DNA from 2 places in the Simplicispira sedimenti genome. Region 2 is predicted to be linked to the other one. Evidence: predicted binding sites of a transcription regulator. Region 2 holds the regulator's gene; the other holds the start of a gene.
The links. Region 2 encodes FliA, which starts transcription of late flagellar genes. Its sites were predicted from a motif close to CTAAAGTTTNNNNNNNNNNNGCCGNTA; they were not measured.
Positions count from the first base shown of each region.

Region 1 (3,407 bases), on a different contig from region 2:
GGACATGGACGTGATCGAAGCCAACGAGGCCTTCGCCGCCCAGGCCTGCGCCGTGGCCCAGGAGCTGGGCTTCGACCCGGCCAAGGTCAACCCCAACGGCTCGGGCATCTCGCTGGGCCACCCTGTGGGCGCCACGGGCGCCATCATCACCACCAAGGCGATTGCCGAGCTGCACCGCACGGGCGGGCGCTATGCGCTGGTGACCATGTGCATTGGTGGCGGCCAAGGCATTGCGGCCATCTTCGAACGGGTTTGAGTTTTTTTAGCCTCCAGCGCTTATCCATCAAGCGCTGGCAGCTCCTACATTCATAGCAAAAATGCTCCCCAACACCCTCCTCACGGCCGAGCAGAAGGCCGAACTGCAGCTCTTCACCGAATCGCTGGAGCGCTTTTGCGACACCGAGATCGAGCCGCACTACCGCGACTGGGAAAAGGCCGGCCTCGTCAGCCGCGAACTGTTCCGCAAGATGGGCGAGAACGGCTACCTCTGCGCCGACGTGCCCGAGCAGTACGGCGGGCCGGGGGCCAGCGTGCACTTCTCGTTCGCCGTGGTGGAGGTACTCTCGCGCCGGGGCTACGGCGGCTTCGTCGGCGGGCTGCAGGTGCACAACGACATCATTCCGCCCTACCTGCTGCACTGCGGCACCGAGGCACAGCGCGCGTACTGGCTGCCGCGCATGGTCAGCGGCGAGGCCGTGGCGGCCATCGGCATGACCGAGCCCGGCGCGGGCAGCGACCTCAAAGCCATCCGCACCACGGCGCGCAAGGACGGCGACCACTACGTCATCAACGGCAGCAAGATCTTCATCAGCAACGGCCAGCACTGCGACCTGCTGGTGCTCGCCGCCAAGACCGACCCGGCGGCGGGCGCCAAGGGCGTGAGCCTGTTCCTGGTCGACACCAAAACGCCCGGCTTCACGCGCGGCCAGAACCTGGAGAAGATCGGCCAGCACGCGGGCGATACGTCAGAGCTGTTCTTCAACGACCTGCGCGTGCCCGCTGACGCCCTGTTGGGCGGCGTAGAGGGCCAGGGCTTTGTGCAAATGATGCGCGAGCTGCCGCGCGAGCGCCTCATCATCGGCGTGCAGGCGGTGTACGGCGCCAAGGGGGCGCTGGATGCCACGGTGAAGTACGTGCAGGAACGCCAGGCTTTTGGCCAGGCCATCGGCCAGTTCCAGAACACGCGCTTCACGCTGGCCCAGTGCGCCAGTGACATCGCCGCCGCCGAGGCGTTTTTGAATGCCAGCGTGGCCGCCTACGAGCGCGGTGAACTCACGCCCGACGCCGTGAGTGCGCTCAAGCTGCACACCACTGAGGTCTTCAGCCGCGTGGCCGACGCCTGCCTGCAGCTCTTTGGCGGCTACGGCTACATGGCCGAGTACCCCATCTCGCGCTTCTGGACCGATGCACGCGTGCTGCGCATCTACGGCGGCACGTCGGAAATCATGAAGGAACTGGTGGCGCGCTCGCTGCTGGGGCGCTAGGTAAACCACAGCCCGCCCACACCACAAACAACCCTCAAGTTCGGACAAGCGGCGCCGAAAAGGAATGCAATCCCCTCCCAATCGCCGGGGAATTCGTTTTCTGCCCTGGAGGGGGTTGCTCCGTGCCGTCCACCATCAACGCCAATGTTGCGTCGCTTACAGCCCAGCGCAACCTGGGCATGAGCAAGTCCTCGATCGGCACCTCCATCCAGCGCCTGTCTTCGGGTCTGCGCATCAACAGTGCCAAGGACGACGCCGCTGGCCTGGCCATCTCCGAGCGCTTTACCAGCCAGATCCGCGGCCTGAACCAGGCTGTGCGCAATGCCAACGACGGCATCTCGCTCGCTCAGACGGCTGAAGGCGCACTCAAGGCTTCGGGCGACATCCTGCAGCGCATCCGCGAACTGGCCGTGCAGTCGGCCAACGCCTCCAACAGCGCGAGTGACCGGCAGGCCCTGCAGGGTGAAGTAGGCCAGTTGGTGAGTGAGCTGGACCGTATTTCCCAGACCACCCAGTTCAACGGTTCCAAACTGCTGGACGGCAGCTTTGGAACCCAGCAGTTCCAAGTGGGAGCCAACGCCAACCAGGTCATCACAGCGTCCACGGTGAACCTGCAGACCCAGAAATACGGTGCCCAACGCACCACCGGCAACGGGCCAGATGCAGCGGCCAACGCGGCGGCAGCGCAAACCGGTGGCGACATCACCATCAACGGCCCACTGGGCAGCAGCTCAGCGATCACCATCGCCGCTGGCGAATCGGCCAAGGATGCGGCAGCCAAGATCAACACGCAAAGTGCAGCTACCGGAGTCACTGCCACCGCCCGCACCGAAGCCGCCATCTTTTTCGCCCTCAATCAGACTTTCAAGCTCGAAATTACCAGCGACAACGCCACCCCGGTCACCATCAGCTTCAAGACCACTTCAGGCCGATCTGCAGACGACTATGGCGCCATCGTCAGCGCGTTCAACGAGATGAGTGCCAAAACCGGTGTCATCGCCGAGTACGACGCCACTTACCAATCACACGATGGTGTGGTGGGCAACCTGAAGCTGACCAACGCCTCGGGCAACACCATCAACATCACCAACAACAGCAACGATGGGTTGAGCGATCTCTACCTGCGAAGCTACTCGGTCACCAGCGCCGGCGTGTTCAATGGCCCCACGGGCTCCGTCAACGTGGACGGCGCGGGTGGAACTGGCACCGTGGTGGGCACCATCGAGCTTGATTCCGACAAGGGCTTTTCTGTCACCGACAGCAATGCTTCAACCACCACAAGCTTCAATGTGGCGGGGGCATCAGAACTCAACACCGTTGCCAGCCTTGACATCACCAGCTTTGACACCTCTCAACTGGCTCTGAGGATCGTTGATTCCGCCTTGCAGCACATCAATGGCGAACGCGCCAAGCTCGGTGCACTGCAATCGCGCTTCGAGACTTCCATCGTCAATCTACAGGTCACCTCGGAAAACCTCTCCGCCTCGCGCAGCCGCATCCAGGATGCCGACTTTGCGGCAGAAACGGCCAACCTCTCGCGCGCCCAGATCCTGCAGCAAGCAGGCACCGCCATGGTCGCGCAGGCCAACCAATTACCCCAGGGCGTACTGGCCTTGCTGCGCTGAATCCAGGCGCAAGGTCCACCGCCAGGTGCCCTGTGGACAAGCCTGGGCAAAGTCCCAGCACAAGTACGCATTTATCCACAGCCCGGGCATCTGACCGGGCTTTGTCCCCATTGCCGGTACACCACGCGCGCGGCACAGCCCCCAGGCTTGTGGCGCACGCAACTGTTTGATGGGACAAGGAAAACCGGGCTTGTCCACAGCCCAGGGCGGTGCCTACTATTACTACTATTGAGATATAGAAAGAATCAAGAACAACAAACCACCCCATGCCACGCGCACGCCGGGCATGAAAAAAGCG
Region 1 covers NZ_JAKVIJ010000001.1:344,619-348,025, reverse strand. Annotated here, with positions in the region: gene MJ602_RS01585 (acetyl-CoA C-acyltransferase family protein) at 1-256, shown strand, start outside; gene MJ602_RS01580 (acyl-CoA dehydrogenase family protein) at 318-1,484, shown strand; gene MJ602_RS01575 (flagellin N-terminal helical domain-containing protein) at 1,607-3,109, shown strand.
Region 1: a site for FliA is predicted at 1,518-1,544, ahead of MJ602_RS01575 (flagellin N-terminal helical domain-containing protein). Genes of this name have one in related genera too.

Region 2 (3,407 bases):
GCCGGGGCGCAACAAGCCATCCTGTCCAAGATCGACGAAGCCGTGAAACTCGGCCCCGCCATTGACGCGCTGATCCGCCACCAGATGGTGCTGCGTGGCGTGACCAACGGCCAGCGCGTCCCGGAAGACTGGGAATCGGCCAATGCCCATCAGCTCATCGCCAGCTCGATGCGCGCTCCGGCGCGCTCGGCCTTCGACCCCAAGGCCGCCGACCTGAGCTTCTTCTTCACTCCGTCCAGCGAGCCTGTGCTGGAGAAGGGACTGGTCGATGCTTGAGTTCGGATTTCACCAAGGCGCGGGGCTGTCCAGCCACATGCCCCAAAACGACTTGCAGTTGCTGGCCATGGCCAGCACGCAAGACACCAACGGCGGCATGGAAACGCTGTGGCAGTTGTGCCTGCACCTGCAACACCTGGGCTACCCGGTGGTGGTACTGGATGCCACCGCACCCGAGAACCCGCGCAGCCCCGGCCTGCAGCAGCTGCTGGCGCACAGCGCCCGCGCGCAGGACATGCGCCCCGCTGCAGGCGCCGCCAACACCCTGGCCGTGCTGCCTGCCAAGCTGGGCCTGCAAACCCTGCTGCAGCAAGCCGAGCCCGGACAACCCCTCCTGCCCTTGCTGCAACCGCTGCTGCGCAGCTACGCGCTGGTGGTGCTGCACGCCCCCATCGACGTACTGGCGTCGCCCCTGCTGGATGCCAGCCTGGCCACACCACTGATTCTGATGCCGCCCGGCCAGAACGGCGTGATTGCTACCTACCGCCAGCTCAAGCTGCTGGCCCTGCACGCGGGACTCAACGGCCTGGTGGCCTGCATGGCCCGCTCCTACCCGGCCCAGCAGTTGCGCCTGGCACAGGACTCGCTGGAATCGCTGCGCCGCTGTGCCATGCGCCACCTGGGGCAGCAACCGCGCACCACGCTCATCCGCGCCGATCGCCCGCAGGAACTGCAGCGCCTGGCATTGCAATGGCTGGAAAATGCCTGCACTATCAGCGCACCGGGCACCTTCTCTGCGCTACCATCCATTCCCAAAGCAGGCTTCCCCACGTACATCGCCCAGAGCCATTGAAGTGACATACACCGCCAAAGGCCAGCTTGATCGCAATGCCATGCTCCAGCAGTATGTTCCGCTGGTTCGTCGGCTTGCGCACCACATGATCGCCAAGCTGCCTGCGAACGTGGAGCTGGACGACCTGATCCAGGTCGGGATGATCGGCCTGAACGACGCGCTGACACGTTTCGAATCGGCCCAGGGCGTGCAGTTCGAGACCTTTGCCACGCAGCGCATCCGTGGCGCCATGCTCGACGAATTGCGCGAAAACGACTGGATGTCGCGCAGCTCACGCAAGAGCCAGAAAGACATCGAAAAAGCCGTCCAGCGCCTGGAACAAAGGCTCGGACGCAGCCCCCTCGAATCCGAAATTGCCGTCGAACTGGACATGAGCCTGACCGACTACCAAAGCCTGCTGAGCAAGGTGCGCGGCACGCAGCTCGTCTATCTGGAAGACATGACCCGCGGCGGGGAAGACGACGAGGGCTTTCTGGACCGGCACGAAACCCCCGACTCCGAAGCCGACCCCATGGCGCTGCTGCGCAACCAGCGGCTGCGCAGCAGCCTGGTCGGTGCCATCCAGTCACTGCCCGAGCGCGAGCAGTACATCATGGGCATGTACTACGAGCACGATATGAACCTCAAGGAAATCGCCGCCGTGCTGGGCGTGACCGAATCGCGCGTCTGCCAATTGCACAGCCAGGCCATTGCGCGCCTGCGCGCCAAGATGCGCGCACACTGAGCTTTCGCGAAAAGCACTCCGCCACACCGACCGCTCGGACATGAAAAAGGGCCGCTTGCGCGGCCCTTGGAGCGAGAGAAAAGTGGCTCTCAGGCAGAGCTTACATGCCCATGCCGCCCATGCCGCCCATGCCACCCATGTCGGGCATGCCGCCGGCAGGTGCGTCGTCCTTCGGAGCTTCTGCCACCATGCACTCGGTGGTCAGCATCAGTGCAGACACCGAAGCGGCGTTCTGCAGTGCGGTGCGAGTCACCTTGGTGGGATCCAGAATACCCATTTCGATCATGTCGCCATAGGTGTCGTTGGCAGCGTTGAAGCCGTAGTTGCCCTTGCCAGCCAGCACGGCATTGACCACCACGCTGGGCTCGCCACCGGCGTTGGCCACGATTTCGCGCAGGGGGGCTTCGATGGCCTTGAGCACCAGCTTGATGCCGGCGTCTTGGTCAGCGTTGTCACCCTTGATCTCGCCAGCAGCCTGACGTGCGCGCAGCAGGGCCACGCCACCGCCGGCCACGATGCCTTCTTCCACGGCAGCGCGGGTGGCGTGCAGGGCGTCTTCCACGCGGGCCTTCTTTTCCTTCATTTCGACTTCGGTGGCAGCGCCAACCTTGATCACGGCCACGCCGCCGGCCAGCTTGGCCACGCGCTCTTGCAGCTTCTCGCGGTCGTAATCGGAAGTGGCTTCCTCGATCTGGATGCGGATCTGCTTGACGCGCGCCTCGATGTCGGCAGCCTGGCCTTCGCCGTCGATGATGATGGTGTTTTCCTTGCCCACTTCGACGCGCTTGGCCTGGCCCAGGTCGGCCAGCGTGACCTTCTCCAGCGTCAGGCCCACTTCTTCAGCGATGACCTTGCCGCCCGTCAGGATGGCGATGTCTTCCAGCATGGCCTTGCGGCGGTCGCCGAAGCCAGGAGCCTTGACGGCGACGACCTTCAGAATGCCACGGATGGTGTTGACCACCAGCGTTGCCAGGGCTTCGCCTTCGACTTCCTCGGCGATGATCAGCAGGGGACGGCCAGCCTTGGCGACTTGCTCCAGCGTGGGCAGCAGGTCACGGATGTTGCTGATCTTCTTGTCGAACAGCAGCACGAAGGGGTTGTCCAGAATAGCAGCTTGCTTTTCGGGGTTGTTGATGAAGTAGGGCGACAGGTAGCCGCGGTCGAACTGCATGCCTTCAACGACGTCGAGTTCGTTGTTCAGGCTCTTGCCGTCTTCCACGGTGATCACGCCTTCCTTGCCGACCTTGTCCATGGCGTTGGCGATGATTTCGCCGATGCTGGAGTCAGAGTTGGCGGAAATGGAACCCACCTGGGCGATTTCCTTGGAGGTGGTGGTGGGCTTGGAGGCCTTCTTCAGCTCTTCGATCAGGGCAGCCACGGCCTTGTCGATACCGCGCTTCAGATCCATGGGGTTCATACCGGCGGCCACGTACTTCATGCCTTCGCGCACGATGGCCTGGGCCAGCACGGTGGCGGTGGTGGTGCCGTCGCCAGCGTTGTCAGAGGTCTTGGAAGCAACTTCCTTGACCATCTGGGCGCCCATGTTTTGCAGCTTGTCCTTCAGTTCGATTTCCTTGGCCACGGACACGCCGTCCTTGGTCACGGTGGGGGCGC
Region 2 covers NZ_JAKVIJ010000017.1:6,570-9,976, reverse strand. Annotated here, with positions in the region: gene flhF (flagellar biosynthesis GTPase FlhF) at 1-276, shown strand, start outside; gene MJ602_RS15515 (hypothetical protein) at 269-1,069, shown strand; gene MJ602_RS15510 (RNA polymerase sigma factor FliA) at 1,071-1,793, shown strand; gene groL (chaperonin GroEL) at 1,894-3,407, opposite strand, start outside.